DNA from 3 places in the Enterococcus sp. AMC1252 genome. Region 1 is predicted to be linked to each of the others. Evidence: predicted binding sites of a transcription regulator. Region 1 holds the regulator's gene; each other region holds the start of a gene.

What was found. The regulator NrdR, encoded in region 1, represses ribonucleotide reductase genes. The targets are predictions, from matches to a motif close to ACACNATATATNGTGT.
Region 2: nrdH (glutaredoxin-like protein NrdH) is a predicted target of NrdR. The motif match lies at 3,667-3,682, and genes of this name have one in related genera.
Region 3: nrdD (anaerobic ribonucleoside-triphosphate reductase) is a predicted target of NrdR. The motif match lies at 1,711-1,726, and genes of this name have one in related genera.

Annotation. Positions count from the first base shown of each region.
Region 1 is NZ_CM177097.1:1,667,075-1,672,622, reverse strand. Features, by position in the region: gene AC4BB5_RS07900 (MgtC/SapB family protein) at 1-53, opposite strand, end outside; M-box (ykoK) riboswitch at 278-448, opposite strand; gene AC4BB5_RS07895 (hypothetical protein) at 608-1,072, opposite strand; gene dnaI (primosomal protein DnaI) at 1,174-2,103, opposite strand; gene AC4BB5_RS07885 (replication initiation and membrane attachment family protein) at 2,103-3,509, opposite strand; gene nrdR (transcriptional regulator NrdR) at 3,522-4,007, opposite strand; gene coaE (dephospho-CoA kinase) at 4,384-4,977, opposite strand; gene mutM (DNA-formamidopyrimidine glycosylase) at 4,981-5,548, opposite strand, start outside.
Region 2 is NZ_CM177097.1:873,320-878,867, forward strand. Features, by position in the region: gene nrdF (class 1b ribonucleoside-diphosphate reductase subunit beta) at 1-548, opposite strand, end outside; gene nrdE (class 1b ribonucleoside-diphosphate reductase subunit alpha) at 695-2,854, opposite strand; gene nrdI (class Ib ribonucleoside-diphosphate reductase assembly flavoprotein NrdI) at 2,835-3,212, opposite strand; gene nrdH (glutaredoxin-like protein NrdH) at 3,214-3,438, opposite strand; gene AC4BB5_RS04005 (FeoA family protein) at 3,991-4,458, shown strand; gene feoB (ferrous iron transport protein B) at 4,462-5,548, shown strand, end outside.
Region 3 is NZ_CM177097.1:983,623-989,170, reverse strand. Features, by position in the region: gene AC4BB5_RS04590 (ABC transporter permease) at 1-722, opposite strand, end outside; gene AC4BB5_RS04585 (ABC transporter ATP-binding protein) at 712-1,479, opposite strand; gene nrdD (anaerobic ribonucleoside-triphosphate reductase) at 1,789-3,981, shown strand; gene nrdG (anaerobic ribonucleoside-triphosphate reductase activating protein) at 4,162-4,764, shown strand; gene AC4BB5_RS04570 (cryptochrome/photolyase family protein) at 4,919-5,548, opposite strand, start outside.

The sequences.
Region 1 (5,548 bases):
TTTCGCCACTGTCTTTCTGCCCCAATGATCATTCCTGCAAAAATACTGGCCATAATGTTTATTAAAAATTCATATCTTTGCTCCTTTCTTGGATTTGCTTTTTAATGGCGTTCTCTTGGTCTTTTCGTTCGTCAAGTACTGTTCATCATCTACTCTGCCTTTCGATCAATCATAGTGATTCACAGCATTTTTCCTGCGACGAATCTTTGATGAAAAAGCAAAAAACCTTCCGCCAAAACTCAGCGGAAGGTCATAAATAAGCGCACAAAAAAAAGCCTGCATGATCTAGTCGTTGAGTTTTGGCACTATACAACGTAAAAAGCAGAGCTTTTAGCTACCTTATGAAAAGCCTTGTAATCGACAATCCCTGTTCTACCCATTGGCATCTCTCGATGTTTTTGGGCAGTAGCCTGTGTTTGTATAGGAGCCTCACCTAACAAATCTATTTAGTTATCTTACAGGTGCCACTATACCATCGTTGTAAAACAAATGTCAATATTTTTTTATTTATTTCAAAAAATATTTTTGATTTAAGAGTAAAAAGCAAGTAACCACTACTACAAGACGTATATCTGTCGTCATCATAGCAGCGGTCACCTTATATTTATTAAATTTTTTCAACTTCAATCACTGAATTTCCGGCTACTTGTGGCGGAATCGACATTGTCATTGCAGGTAAACCGACGAGTGTAAATTTAATTTTATCTCCTGATTTCAAATCATTCTCTGCGACACCATCAGCAAATTGCTCTTTTGAGATATTCAGAATAACACCATCATTTTTCATCATACCAACGATTTTTTCTGGATCTTCGATTGCTTCAACTTCCTTTAAAACCAAACGAGTCGAATGATCCACCGTATCATTTTCTTTAGCATCTTCAACTAAAATTGCTGTAAACACTGATCTTGCTTGTTCATTGTTTTTAGATGTTTCTTCCGTTGTTTTACTTTGCTTACTACTCATAGAGGTTTTTTCACTTCCTTTTGGTGAGTCTTCCTTATTCTTCGTACATGCGCCTAAAGAAGCCAATGAGAAAATTGTTAGTATTGTTAATGCGATTTTTTTCATAGATTTTCCTCCAATACTGATACTTTATTATAAGCTATACTCTCTGTGGTAGTCCATCATCATCCTTTACCATCAAAAAAAGCCGTCTAGTAAATAGACAGCTAACCATTTCTACGATCATTCCCTGACATCGTTATTTCTTGTGCTAAATAGCGAATACGTTCCATGATTCGACGAGCCTTTAAAGGTTCTTGTTCGCCACGTTGCGTCACAGATAAGTGCTTTTCTAAATCTTTTAAATCAAGGTTGGATGAAAAAAACGTCACTAATTGTTCCTGCATTCGATATTGTAAAATAACGCTTAACACGTCATCTCTAATCCACGAAGTCATTGATTCTGCACCCAAATCATCAATCATTAAAACAGGTGATTTTTTGACAGCATCCAATTTAGGCCCAACCATATCTTTACCGATTGCTTGTTTCATTTCAACTGTAAAGGTTGGAAAATGAACAATCGTTGTGACAAACCCACGTTCAGCTAAGCTGTTGGCAATTGCACCGAGTAAGAAGGATTTACCTACGCCAAATGTTCCTTGTAAATAAAGACCTTTATGAAATTCTTTTGGATTAGAAGTATACTCGTTTAAAAATTTCATTGTTTCTGCCATGGCTTGAGCACGCCCTTGAGATGCTGTGTCAAATCTACTTAAACTTGCTTCTCGAACATCTTTCGGCATATCCATTGCTCGAACTCTTTTGCGAATCTCATCTTCTCTTTGTTTGGCAATTAGTGCTTCTGTTGGAACGTATGTAACATCAATATAATGGAAATTCAAGGTTAATTTAGGTTCATATCCAGGAGCGATCATTGTTGGGTCGTTCAATTGGTACTTGCGTTTTTCTTGAACAAACTCATATAATTTTGAATAACTTTTCCGAATATCATCATCCGTCAATCGTTCACGATTTTCCTGAATAAAGGTTTGGACATCGGTATCTTTCAATACAACCTCAACTAACTCATTATATCGCTCACCCATATCTCTGCTTTGAATGATTCTTGACATCTCTTTCCCTACATCTTCCATTAATTTCCACCACCTTTATTTAAAAAATCTTGAATTTCTTTATCAAGACGCGCTTGTTCCTCTTTGGATAATTTCTGCTCCTCTACAGGATTCTCTACCCAATCTGGTAAAGTCTCTTGACGAATCGGTCGATTATTTTGGCCATAGCGCTGTCTTGTTTGCTTTTGTTCTTTGCCTTTTTTAGCGATTTCACGTACATGCTCGATTGCCTTTTCAGGTGAGAAGATACCACTTTGCGCCCATTCATTAGCAATCCGATTTACATAATCAGCTTTTAGTGTTGGTTGTTTTTGAATATTGTAAACGTAATTGATCAAAACGTTGATTACGCTATTAGGCAAGCCAGATTTACTCACTAAATATTTGACCAATGAACGTTCTTGAGGCGTTGTATACCCCCCACGTTCATTTTTTAATGCCTCCAAATAATTGAGAGGGAAGTTTTTTTCGCTATCCATGATCATCTGGATATCTTGGGTTGAAAGACCATTCATTTTTAGTGAGTTATAGCGATAGGTTTGTTGATCCTCAGCAGATAAATCAACGGACTCATTCTTTTGAAACTCACTAATTCTTTGTTTTTTATCTGGATCATAGGTTCGATAGACCGCTCTTTCAAAGTCTTTGACATCAATCTTGCTTGTATAATAATCAAATGACTTGGAACAAAAATCGATCATATCCAATTCAGTGATCCCAAATAATTTATGAAAAACAAAAACTTCCTCTTTGAATCCATTGCTATTATCAGGCAATTTAATTCCAAGTTTTTCGATTCCTTGAACAAAATACGCCCAATCAAAACTTTCATCAACTGCACTGACGGTTTGTGCTGGTCGCGGATCGATAAAAGATTGCTCCATTCTGCTTAACTGCTCACTTTCAGAAATAATTTGCTCCTCTTTGAAAGTATACACATCTTTAAACCCAACTGAAATTTCTTCATAACCTGTTAAATTTACGAATGTTGGTTTAAATCGATCAAATAATTTATCTAATTTTCTTTGTCCTACACTGTTTAAAAGTGTCAATGACAAGACTTCATCTTTAAAAAAGCGTTCAGCCGTTTCAGGATGATTCAAGCGATATAAGAAATGCACACCTAACTCAGCATCGTTTTTAAAAAAAGTCGATAATAATCCGATTCCTTCTAACTTCTTTCTTGCTACTTCGATTTGTTTTATACTCATATCCATCATCGTAATCAAATCAGCATGAAAAAGTGATTCGCTAATGCTTGTTCCTTCTACTTCTGATAAAAGTGTCACATACAAACTGAAAGCCTCAGCCCCAATAATCGGCTGATACAAAAGGGTCAGTATCATTTGCTCTTGATTGGATAAGGGGTAGGGAATTGCTGCTTGAAAAATACTTTTAGGATGGACTTCTTTCCAATTGTCTTTCAAGGAAAGACCTCCTTATTCATTCGTTGTATCTGAATTTGAAGATTTTGCTTTATCTACGATACCTTGCAATTCTTTTAAAAATACACTCATATCTTTAAATTGACGATATACACTGGCAAATCGAATATAAGCAATTTCATCTAAATTGACCAAATCTTCCATGACATATTCGCCGACTAAAGTAGTTGAGACTTCATTTTCCCCCAAACTACGCACGCGATTCTCAACATTATCTACGATTTGTTCCATTTGTTCCATGGCAACTGGGCGCTTTTCAGCTGATCGAATCAAGCCACGCAAAATTTTCTCTCTATTAAATTCTTCCCGATCACCATTCTTCTTGATAACGAGCAATGGAGCTGCTTCGATCCGTTCAAATGTTGTGAATCGGTAATTACAATTTTCACATTCTCTGCGGCGACGAATCGCACGACCATCATCCGCTTGACGGCTATCAATTACACGGGAATTATTATGATGACATCTTGGACAACGCATAGTATTCACCTCATTCTACCTTATATTATCTATTTTTAAAGTTTAGTTTTAGTTTGTTATCTATATTATAACATGAAATGCTTGAGAAACCAGACATTTACAATCACTTCTTAAGCATTTTTTTCTGATTAAAGAAAACAGATTTAATAACAAGTTCCTAATTTCAATAAAATCAAGTAGGTCCGTTAACCAACCAATTATTTAGACTTAATCCGTCGCTTACTAGTTATCTAAAAAAACAATTTCCGCTTGAAAATTAGAATTTATTGAATCCACCACTAATAATTAGTTTATTGTGTTATATGTATCGGTAAAGAAGACATAGAAATAAAATTTTCTACGTCTTCGTTGTCAGTTATTTAAATATGTTATATAATCAAGAAATATTTTCTGATACCCATTTCTTCACTATTTTTTCCGTCGCCAACTTAGTACCTTGATTATCAAAAATAATATCAGCTTTTTGTTTTTTTATTTCAATTGATAACTGACTATTTATTCGCTGTTCTGCTTCCTTATCAGTTAAATGATCTCGTTTTTTTAAACGAGCCAACTGAATTCTTTCTGGAACATACACCACCGCAACTATATCTACAAATTTCTCATAACCGCCTTCATATAGTAATGGGATATCAACTACTACTAATGCGGAGTTATTCTTTTTCTGATTAATCTGAGATAAAATCTCTTCTCTCAAAAAAATAGAAAGTACTTCATTTAATCTTTTTCTTTGAGATTTATCAGAAAAAATAATCTCACCTAATTTTTTGCGATCTAATGATCCATCTGGATTAAGTATCTCTGGACCAAAACTTGCAACGACTTCTGCCAAAGCTGGCATCCCCACTTCAACAATTTCTCGAGCAATTACATCTGCATCTACTATTGGAAAACCCAAGCTTTTAAAAACATTCACAACTGTACTTTTCCCTGTTGCGATACCTCCTGTCAGGCCTAGTACTACCCCCATCAATCAATTCCTCACTTTCAATGTTTGACACTTAGGGCAAAAATGGGTCCCTCGCTGAGCAACTTTAATTTTCTTGATTGGTGTTGCACATCTTGGACAAGGTTTTTCTGTCTGACCATAGACATTTAGCGAAACTTGAAATGTACCTGCCTCACCAAGAGCATTCAAATAACTGCGAATTGTCGTCCCACCTGCTTCAACTGCCCGTCCAAGAACATCTATAATTGCGTGATATAACCGTTCGACTTCCTTTGGTTTTAAAGTATCTGCCGGCTGCTCTGGATGAATCTTCGCTTCCCATAGCGCTTCATCTACATAGATATTACCTAAACCTGTCACTAAACGCTGATCTAATAATAACGGTTTAACTGCTTTATGGTGTCTTTTTAACCCTGTCCGAAATTCTGATAATTTAAAATGGGTAGGAATCGGTTCTGGGCCTAGCGCTAAAATTCCTTTATATTTTTCTCCTTGGTCTTTCGCCACTAAAACCATCCGCCCAAACTTACGAACATCGAGATATCGTAATTCCGTTCCGTCTGTAAATGTGAAAATTACGTGCGTATGTTTC
Region 2 (5,548 bases), 790 kb from region 1:
ATTTCAGCAACATTAGCTAGTTTGTTATTCCCAAGATAGTAAAGAGGTGTATAAAAACCAGAATAGAATAAGAATGTTTCTAAAAATACACTGGCAACTTTCTTTTCTAAAGGTGTCCCATTTTTATAGATTTCATTGATTTTTTCTGCTTTTTTTTGTAGGTAAACATTGGTATTTGTCCATTCGAAGATGTCATCGATTTCTTTTTTAGTATTTAATGTACTAAAAATTGATGAATAGCTTTTAGCATGAACAGACTCCATAAATTGGATATTGTTTAAAACTGCTTCTTCATGTGGTGTACGGACATCATTTCTTAGCTGCTCCATACCACTTTCAGATTGAACAGTATCTAGTAGTGTCAAACCGCCAAAAACATAGCCTATAGTTGTTTTTTCAAGGTCTGAAAGAGTTCTCCAATCATCTAGGTCATTAGATAAAGGAATACGAGTATCTAACCAAAATTGTTCCGTTAGTTTTTCCCAAGTTGATTTATCGATTACATCTTCGATAGCGTTCCAGTTAATTGCTTCATAATATGTTGCCATGTATTTTCCTCCTCATTACCAATAAAATAAAATACATTAAATCATAGAACAAGGCGACCAGAGGACGCCTTGTTTGTTTTTTACGAATACATTGATTCAATTTATGCAGTTGACATCGTAGCCAATATTCTTATCTAAATTAGTTTTTAGATAACACAACTTTCACACTGGTTGCTGCCGATTTCTTCAGCATCATCCGTAAATGTCCGTACGTAGTAAATTGATTTAACCCCTTTATGGAAAGCATAATGACGTAAAATATTTAAATCACGCGTTGTTTGCTTCGGAGAATCTTTCCATTCATATAAGCCTTCTGGAATTTCAGAACGCATAAATAATGTTAAACTCATTCCTTGATCTATATGTTGTTGAGCTGTTGCGTAAACATCAATGACTTTACGCATATCCATGTCATAAGCAGATGTGTAATAAGGAATCGTGTCATTTGCTAGGTAAGGAGCAGGATAATAAATTTTACCGATTTTCTTTTCTTGACGTTCTTCGATCATACGAGTGATTGGATGGATACTAGCACTTGTATCATTGATATAAGAAATAGAACCATTCGGTGCGACAGCTAAACGATTTTGATGATATAAGCCGTCTCTCTTCACTGCATCACGTAAGTTTGCCCAGTCTTCAGAAGTTGGAACAAAAATATCTTTAAAAATTTCTTTGACTTTATCTGATTGTGGAGTGAAATCTCCTTCAATATATTTATCAAAGTATGAACCATTAGCATAATCTGATTTATCAAAATTATGGAAGGTTTCATTGTATTGTTTTGCAATGTTATTACTTTCTACTAAAGTCCAGTAGTTCAACAGAGTAAAGTAAACATTGGTGAAATCTAGTGAGTCTTTAGAACCATATTCCATATGATTTTTGGCAAAGAAAGTATGCAGACCCATCGCACCTAGCCCAATCGTATGACTTAATTTATTTCCGTTTTGAATAGAAGGAACCACATCAATATCCGAGCCATTTGTTACAAATGTTAATGCACGTGTCATTGCACGGACAGATTTACCAAAATCAGGGCTGTCCATTAAGTTCACGATGTTTGTTGAACCTAAGTTACAGCTGATATCTGTACCTAGTGTTTCATATTCTTGTTTGCCATTTAACACAGAAGGTGTTTGAACTTGTAGAATTTCTGAACATAAGTTACTCATAATAATCTTACCATATGCAGGATTGCTTCTATTGGCTGTATCAATATTGATGATATATGGATAGCCAGATTCTTGTTGTAATTTAGAAATTTCATTTTCGAGATCACGTGCTTTGATTTTACGTTTACGAATCTTAGGATTGGCAACTAGATTATCGTATTCTTTTGTAATATCAACATAAGAGAAAGGCACACCATATTCACGTTCAACACTATATGGGCTGAATAAATACATATCTTCATTATTACGGGCTAATTCATAGAACTTATCAGGAACCACAAGGCCTAAAGATAAAGTCTTCACACGAACTTTTTCATCCGCATTTTCTTTTTTCGTTGAAAGGAACATTTCGACATCTGGGTGAAAGGCGTTTAGATAAACAACTCCAGCACCTTGACGTTGGCCTAATTGATTAGAATAGCTAAAGCTATCTTCGAACAATTTCATAACAGGAACCACGCCGCTGGCAGCTCCTTCGTATCCTTTGATTGGTGCTCCTGCTTCACGTAAGTTGGCTAATGTGATACCCACACCGCCGCCGATACGTGATAATTGTAAAGCGGAGTTGATCGAACGACCGATACTGTTCATGTCATCTGTTACTTGAATCAAGAAACAAGAAACAAGCTCACCACGACGTTTACGTCCAGCATTTAAGAAAGAAGGTGTTGCTGGTTGATAACGTTGATGGATCATTTCATCGGCTAAGACTAAAGCTAATTCTTCATTGCCATCAGCAAAATACAAGGCGTTAAAAGCCACACGATCTTCATAGCTTTCTAAGTATTCAGTTCCTTCATTATTTTTAAGTGCATATTGTGAATAAAACTTGTAGGCTGCCATAAATGACTTGAATTCAAAATTTTGACTGTCAAGAAATGTATATAATTGTTCAATAAAAGCCATAGAATATTTTTCAATAAATGCTGTTTCTAAATAATCATTGTCGATCAAGTAATTAATTTTTTCTTCTATAGTATTGAAGGTTCTAGTATTAGGAAGGACATTTTCTTTGAAGAAAGCTTCCAAAGCTTCTTTATCCTTATGTAAAGGAATTTGTCCATCGACAGGACGGTTGATCTCATTATTCAGCTTAAAATAGCTAACATCTTTAATTTCTTTTAGACTCAAGTTCATTCACTACTTTCTTAAAGGATTCCACGTCTTCGTTCGTACCGCTAAATTCAAAAGCAAAAAGCATTGGAACGTTGTAATCACGTGCTATGTCTTTGGCTGTATACACATATAATTCTGCGAAATTGAGGTTTCCGCCTCCAGCAACGCCTTGCAAGTATTCTCGATTGTTTTTGTAATCAAGAAAATCGTTCACTACTTCAGTGATTTCTTGGTCATAAGTAGGAACAACTAAGACAAAGGGCTCATTTATCTCAAAAAAAGGATTCGCAGGCTCAATTTCATAAGCTGCTAAATCCAATTTTTTAATGAAGCGTCTAGTTTGTCCAGTGACTGAAAAATAAACAATTTTCATTTTAGCTAGCCAATTGTTTTAATTGATCAGGACGGAATCCGACAACTGTTGTAGCATCAGAAGTGATAACCGGAACACTTTGGAATCCTTGTTCTTTTAACCAGTCGATCGCATCTGGTTGGATATCGATATTTACTTCTTCAAATGCTATATTATTCTCGCTCAAAAAGCGTTTTGCCATTTTACATTGGATACAATTATTTTTAGAAAAGATTTTTACGTTCATTTTTAATTCCCCCTCAATTAGTTTACTTCACTAGTATAAATCTATCAGGGAAAAAGTCAACACTTAGGCACTACATATTGTGTTCATTTTTCTGTGTAATACCATGTTTTGTGTTTTTGAAAGAAATATGAAAGCACGTATTCTCTATATTTGAGCGACTTTTATTGTCATTTTAACGTTCAAAAAAGAAATTTATTAAATTTTAAGTTGGAATTTCTAATTGACGGAACACAAGATATAGTGGTCAATCGATATAGGACACACTAAGAAAATGTAACAAATTTTGGCTAGAAAATATTTTCTTACTATAGGTCTAAAGAACATTGATTTGAGAATCACAAACAGGTATACTTAGTGAGAACGATTATCAATATCATTGGTGATTTTGTTGAAACTTTTTCACAAATCGATAATAATGGCTAAATTTACAAGCTAGCATTTCGGAAGAAAGATAAAAATAATATGATAAAAAACGTTACAGTCAATTTTTCTATTTTCAAGTGGAGAGCTGAATGAGATTGCTACACTTTTAAAATAAGGGAGGACTACACAATGATGACATTAGCACAGGCAATGTTAAACAAGGTTTATACAATTGAAGAGATTCAAGCAGAAGGGTTTGCCAAGAAGCATCTAAATAATCTTGGTCTTGTGCCAGGTGGAAAGGTCGTCTTGGTGAATTATTCTGGTGAGAATGGCATTGTATTATTACACAACAGCCGAATTGCGATTAATTTATCTGTATTAAAAAAGATTACAATAGTAGAAAAAAGTATTGAGGAAGATAATTGGGTGTCTCTAGATCAATTGACAGTTGGGGAGAAGGCATGCGTAATTGGGATTCACGGACAAGGAGCAGTAAAAAGACGATTGATGGATATGGGACTGACCAAAGGGGTAGATATTCTCGTTAGAAAGATGGCACCTTTAGGAGATCCAATCGAAATCAATCTTCGGGGGTATGAGCTAACGCTAAGAAAAAATGAAGCGGAATTAGTTTTAGTACAGAAAGAGGGGTAAAGGATGAAAGAACAGCATATTGCTCTTACGGGAAATCCAAATAGTGGAAAGACTACGGCGTTCAATGCATTGACAGGGGCAAATCAATACGTAGGGAATTGGCCTGGTGTGACCGTTGAACGGAAAGAAGGCAAACTGAAAAAAGATAAAAAAATAATGATTCAAGATTTACCCGGCATATATTCTCTTTCTCCTTACACACCAGAAGAGGTAGTCGCCAGAGACTATTTACTTAGTGATGGACCAGATGTCATTGTAAATATCGTTGATGCGACAAATTTAGAACGAAATTTATATCTAACAACTCAATTAATGGAAACAGGTATTCCTGTTGTTGTTGGATTGAATATGATGGACATTTTAGATAAAACTGGAAAAAAAATCAATACTGAAAAACTCTCCTATGGCTTAGGTATAAATGTACTAGGTGTTAGTGCATTGAAAAATCGAGGTCTTGAAGAACTAATAAAAAAAGCTGTTAAAGCTACTGAAGTTTTTCCACCAGAACTTAACTATCCAACCTATGACAATCGTTTAGAAGCAGCGTTAAATGAAATCATGGATGTAGTAGGGAACAGTGTGATCGAAAAGCAAACCCGCTGGTACAGTATTAAATTATTTGAAAGAGATACTAGAGTTTATGAAGATCTAGAATTAAGCGCCATGCAGAAAAATGAAATAGAAGAGATTATTAAGATTACGGAACAAATATTTGGAGATGATAGTGAAGCAATTGTAATCAACGAGCGGTATGAGTTTATCACTCGTTTGACGACCCTTTGTTCAATCGAACAAAATGAAATCACATTCAGTACAAGTGATAAAATTGATCGAATTGTCACCAATCGTTGGCTAGCTTTGCCGATTTTTGCTGCGATTATGTGGTTTGTTTATTATTTAGCGATTCAAACTGTTGGAACAATGGGAACGGATTGGCTCAATGATGAATTATTTGGCAATCTTGTACCCAATAGAGTCGAAGGTCTATTAGCTAGTTGGCAAGTAGCACCTTGGATGCAAAGCTTGATTTTAGATGGGATCATTGCTGGAGTTGGAGCTGTTTTGGGATTTTTACCTCAGTTAGTTGTTT
Region 3 (5,548 bases), 680 kb from region 1:
ATCAAAAAACCAGAAAACCCCAATCTCGTATGCATCAAAATGGTCCCAAAACGAATAATATTGTACGATAACAAATAGCCTATAAAAATAAATACAACACCTAGAATACCTAAAAAAATCCTTAGTACAGGTAATTTTTTGGAGTTAATCGTGCTTTTTTCAACTGTCTTAAGCAAATTTGTTACTTGATAGCGATATATCAACCAACTACTTCGAAGTGAAACCGTCAACAACATAAAAACAAAGGCTAAGCTTGTTTGAATCATAGAAGGGATTGAAACAAAAAACAAACTTTCTACTTGTAAAAACATTGCTTTTGCTAAAATCATTGAGAATAACTTAGAAAAAATAATCCCCAAAAGAATCCCAGTGACTAGCGATACTGCCCCTAACATCAATGTTTCAATCAAAAATAGAAATGAAATCTGTCCTTTTCGCATACCAATTAAATGATACAGGCCAATTTCTTTTCCTCTTTTTAATAAGAAGAAATGATTTGCTGCAAACATAAATCCCAAAATCATGATCACAACCAAAATACCACCTAGGTTCATCGCGCCATTGATATGAACCTCTTGACCAACCCTATTAGCTAGTGTTCTATTATATGTAATTGCACTAAAACAATAGTAAACAACGACTGCAAAGGTCATACTGACAAAATAAACTAAGTAGTTAAGAAATTGGCCTTTAAAGTTTTTCCAAGACAAGTTAAAAATCATTCGCACGACCACCTCCACCAATCGTTGCCTGCATATCGATCACTCGGTTAAAGAATTCTTTTCTTGAACCTTGACGAACAACTTCCGAAAAAATCACTCCATCTTTGATAAATAGAATACGATTGCAATAACTCGCCGTATATGGATCATGAGTGACCATCATGATTGTTGCATCATCTTGTAGATTCATATTTGTCATATACTGAAGCAACTCAGCTGCTGATTTCGAATCTAAGGAGCCTGTAGGTTCATCCGCAAAAATGATTTTAGGTTTGGTGATCAATGCTCTTGCTGCAGCCACACGCTGTTTTTGCCCGACTGAGATCATATTTGGATAATCAGCCAGTAATTGATCGATCCCTAAGACACTAGCAACATGATCTAAGCGCTGCTCCATCTCGTTCAAGGGCATTCGATCTACGGCTAAAGGCAGCAAAATATTATCTTTTACAGTCAGTGTATCCATTAAATTAAAGTTTTGAAAAATAAACCCTAATTTTTTTCGGCGAAAATCACTGATTTGATTATCTCGCATTTTCAAAATATCTTGACCATCGATTCGGACACTTCCAGTTGTTGGTAGTGCAATTGTTGATATAGTATTCAGTAATGTTGATTTACCTGCCCCACTTGGACCCATGATGCCAACAAATTCACCTTGTTCAACAGAAAAGGAAATGTTATTTAAAACTTGTACCCGGTTACTTCGATATCCATACAACTTGCTTAAATGATTCACTTCTAAAATTTTTTTCATAGATTTCGCTCCAGTTTATTCATTATCCTTATTCTACCAATATTTAGAGTAGCTGAACATCGTTTCCTCTTACAATTAAGTAATAATAAAAAGTTTTTTAGTAATAACTTATTTTTCTAAGTTAAAAGTTGTGACAATTTCCACAAACCTATCTGGGAGTTGTTTTCACTTTATTTTCATTTCTCATAAACACTATATGTAGTTGTTATAAAGGATTAAAAATTAAATTTCACACTATATATAGTTGAAAGATTTAATGAATTGTTTTATGATAAGGAAGGAATAAATCTATGAGGAGATGGGTAGCAAATGATGGAGATAAAACAAGCTAATAATGAAGTGAGTTCTACTAATTCAGCCTTGAATACGATAAAAATCGTCAAAAGAGATGGACGATTGGTTGATTTTGATGATCAAAAAATTTATGACGCTTTGATCAAAGCTGAACAAAAAATTCGAGGGTCTTTGGATCCCCTTGCTCATGAGCGGATTCAAGAAATCGTGGAAAGAATTGATCATGAAATTTCAGATCGTTTCTCTGATAATGTAAAAATTTATGAAATTCAAAATATTGTCGAACATATTTTGCTTACGAAAAATGAATATGAGCTGGCACAAGAATACATCAACTACCGCACTCGTCGTGATTTTGAACGCAGTAAGGCGACCGATATCAATTTCACAATTAGTAAATTAATCAACAAAGACCAGTCTGTGGTAAATGAAAATGCAAATAAAGATAGTGATGTTTTCAACACGCAACGCGATTTGACCGCTGGAATAGTAGGAAAATCAATTGGTTTGAAACTGCTGCCTCCTCATGTTGCAAATGCACACCAAAAAGGCGACATCCATTATCATGATTTAGATTATCATCCATATACCCCAATGACCAACTGCTGCTTAATTGATTTTAAAGGAATGCTGAATAATGGGTTCAAGATTGGAAATGCTGAAGTCGAATCGCCTAAATCGATTCAAACCGCTACAGCTCAAATTTCTCAAATCATTGCAAATGTTGCTTCCAGTCAATACGGTGGATGTTCTGCCGATCGTGTGGATGAACTATTAGCCCCATTTGCTGAATTAAATTATCAAAAACATTTAGATGATGCTAGAGAATGGATCGACGGGTCTGATCGTCAAGAAGAATATGCCAAAACCAAAACACAAAAAGATATTTATGATGCAATGCAAAGTTTAGAATATGAAATCAATACCTTGTTCACATCTAATGGACAAACACCATTCACTTCTCTAGGGTTTGGATTAGGCTTGAACTGGTTCGAACGTGAGATTCAACGAGCAATTTTACAAATTAGAATCAATGGCTTAGGCAGTGAAAGAAGAACAGCAATTTTTCCTAAATTGATTTTCACTTTAAGACGTGGCGTAAATTTAAATGAAACAGATCCAAACTATGATGTAAAACAACTTGCATTGGAATGTGCGACCAAAAGAATGTACCCAGATATTTTAAATTATGATAAATTAGTTGATTTAACAGGAAGTTTCAAAGTGCCAATGGGCTGCCGTTCTTTCTTACAAGGATGGAAAGATGAACAGGGAGAAGAAATCAATGTCGGTCGAATGAACTTAGGCGTCGTTACCTTGAATCTCCCTAGAATTGCCATGGAAGCTCACGGCGATGTGGATAAATTCTGGACACTTCTTACTGAACGTTTAGAAATCATGAAAGATGCGTTGGTTTATCGGGTTGATCGTTGTAAAGAAGCCATCCCTGCAAATGCCCCGATTCTCTATATGTATGGTGCATTTGGCAAACGATTGTCTAGAAGAGACTCTGTCAATGAATTATTCAAAAATAAACGTGCTACTGTTTCACTCGGTTATATTGGGTTATATGAAGTAGCTTCTGCCTTTTACGGAGGTGAGTGGGAAACAAATCCTGAAGCAAAAGACTTTACGCTTGCGATCTTAAAAGATTTAAAAGCTCATGCAGATAAATGGGGCAATACTTACGGGTATCACTTTAGTGTTTACTCAACACCAAGTGAGAGTTTAACGGATCGCTTTTGCCGTTTAGACACTGAAAAGTTTGGCGTGGTGGAAAATATCACAGATAAAGATTATTACACAAATAGTTTCCACTACGATGTCCGAAAAAATCCAACACCTTTTGAAAAATTAGATTTTGAGAAAGACTATCCTCAATATTGTTCTGGAGGATTCATTCATTATTGTGAATATCCAGTCCTACAACAAAATCCAAAAGCGTTAGAATCTGTTTGGGACTATGCATATGACCGTGTCGGTTATCTAGGTACCAACACACCGATCGACCATTGTTATGAATGCAGTTTTGAAGGAGATTTCAATCCAACAGAACGCGGTTTTGAATGTCCACAATGCGGCAACCATGATCCAAAATCATGTGATGTTGTCAAACGAACCTGTGGATATCTAGGTAATCCCCAAGCTAGGCCAATGGTTCACGGACGACACAAAGAAATCTCGTCACGAGTGAAACATATGAAATAAAAAGTGGTATGAAACAGTCAACTCTGACAGAAAAATAGAAGATATTGATTGTGGCGCTTTTTGTCACTAGCATTATTTACTTTTTTTCCGAAGAGTTGGTTCATTTAGCTAGATTCCAAAAAAACGATGTCCCCTGCAATCTTTTGCAGGCATCGTTTTTATTTGAAAGGATGACTAACAATGAAAAACCCTAAACCTCAAGAATGGTTGGCTGAAGAATTTAGTCAAAACTATATTGCTGATTATAAAGCTTTTAACTTTGTGGATGGCGAAGGTGTACGAAATAGTCTATATGTTAGTGGATGCCTTTTTGCTTGTGAAGGTTGTTTTAATAAAGCTGTACAAAATTTTCGCTATGGTAAACCATTCACAGAAGAGCTAGAAGACAAAATCATCGAAGATTTATCTCACGATTACGTGCAAGGACTCACCCTATTAGGTGGAGAACCTTTTTTAAATACAACCGTTTGTTTGACCGTTGTCGACCGCGTGCATAAAGAATTTGGACTAAAAAAAGATATCTGGTCTTGGTCTGGTTATACATTCGAAGAGTTACTACTAGAATCTAAAGACAAACTTGAGCTATTAAACAAAATTGATATCTTAGTAGATGGACGTTTTGAATTATCTAAGAAGAACTTAAATCTTCAATTTAGAGGCAGTAGTAACCAACGAATTATTGATGTCAAAAAATCATTAGCCATTGGGCAAGCTGTGATTTGGGACAAATGCCATGATGCTGAACAAGCCTATGAACAAATAAAAAAAAGCAATTTGATTTAATCTATATGATCACCTTTAACCGATGCTACTGCATCGGTTTTTATTGAATCGTTCATTCATTTTTCAAGAAAACAAATTAGGATGCCTTAATCTATCATGCTTCAAAAACAGAACAACAACAGTAAAAAGTTGTGGGCATTCTACTTATCCTTAGCTAAACAGAATCTGTCTTAAAAAATGTAAGGACTTCTGAACGGATTTTACTATGATCGACTATTGGAGCTGGATAATTTTCCCCAATAGAAACCCCAGAAGATTTTTGAATATTAATTGGCATTTTACTTGGCTCATGGATATATTCATTTGGTACATTTTTCAATTCTGGGATAAACTGACGAATAAAATCCCCATCATGATCAAATTTTTCACTTTGCGTCGTAGGATTGAATATTCGAAAATAAGGCACTGCGTCTGTTCCTGTGGAGGCTGCCCATTGCCATCCTCCAATGTTACTCGCTGAATCATAATCAATCAATTTTTTCTGAAAATATTCTTCTCCCATCCGCCAATCAATCATTAAATCTTTTGTCAAAAATGATGCAACAATCATTCGCAACCGATTATGCATCCAACCAGTTTGATTGAGTTGCCTCATTCCAGCATCAACAATCGGGTACCCAGTTTGTCCCTTTTTCCATTGCTCAAAAAAGGATTTGTTATAGCCCCATTGTAACTGTCGATATTTTTCTTTGATTTCTTGTGTTTTTTGCTTTGGGTTTTCAAAATAAATCATATTATAAAAATCACGCCAGCAAAGTTCCGAAATAAATGCCTGGCGACCATT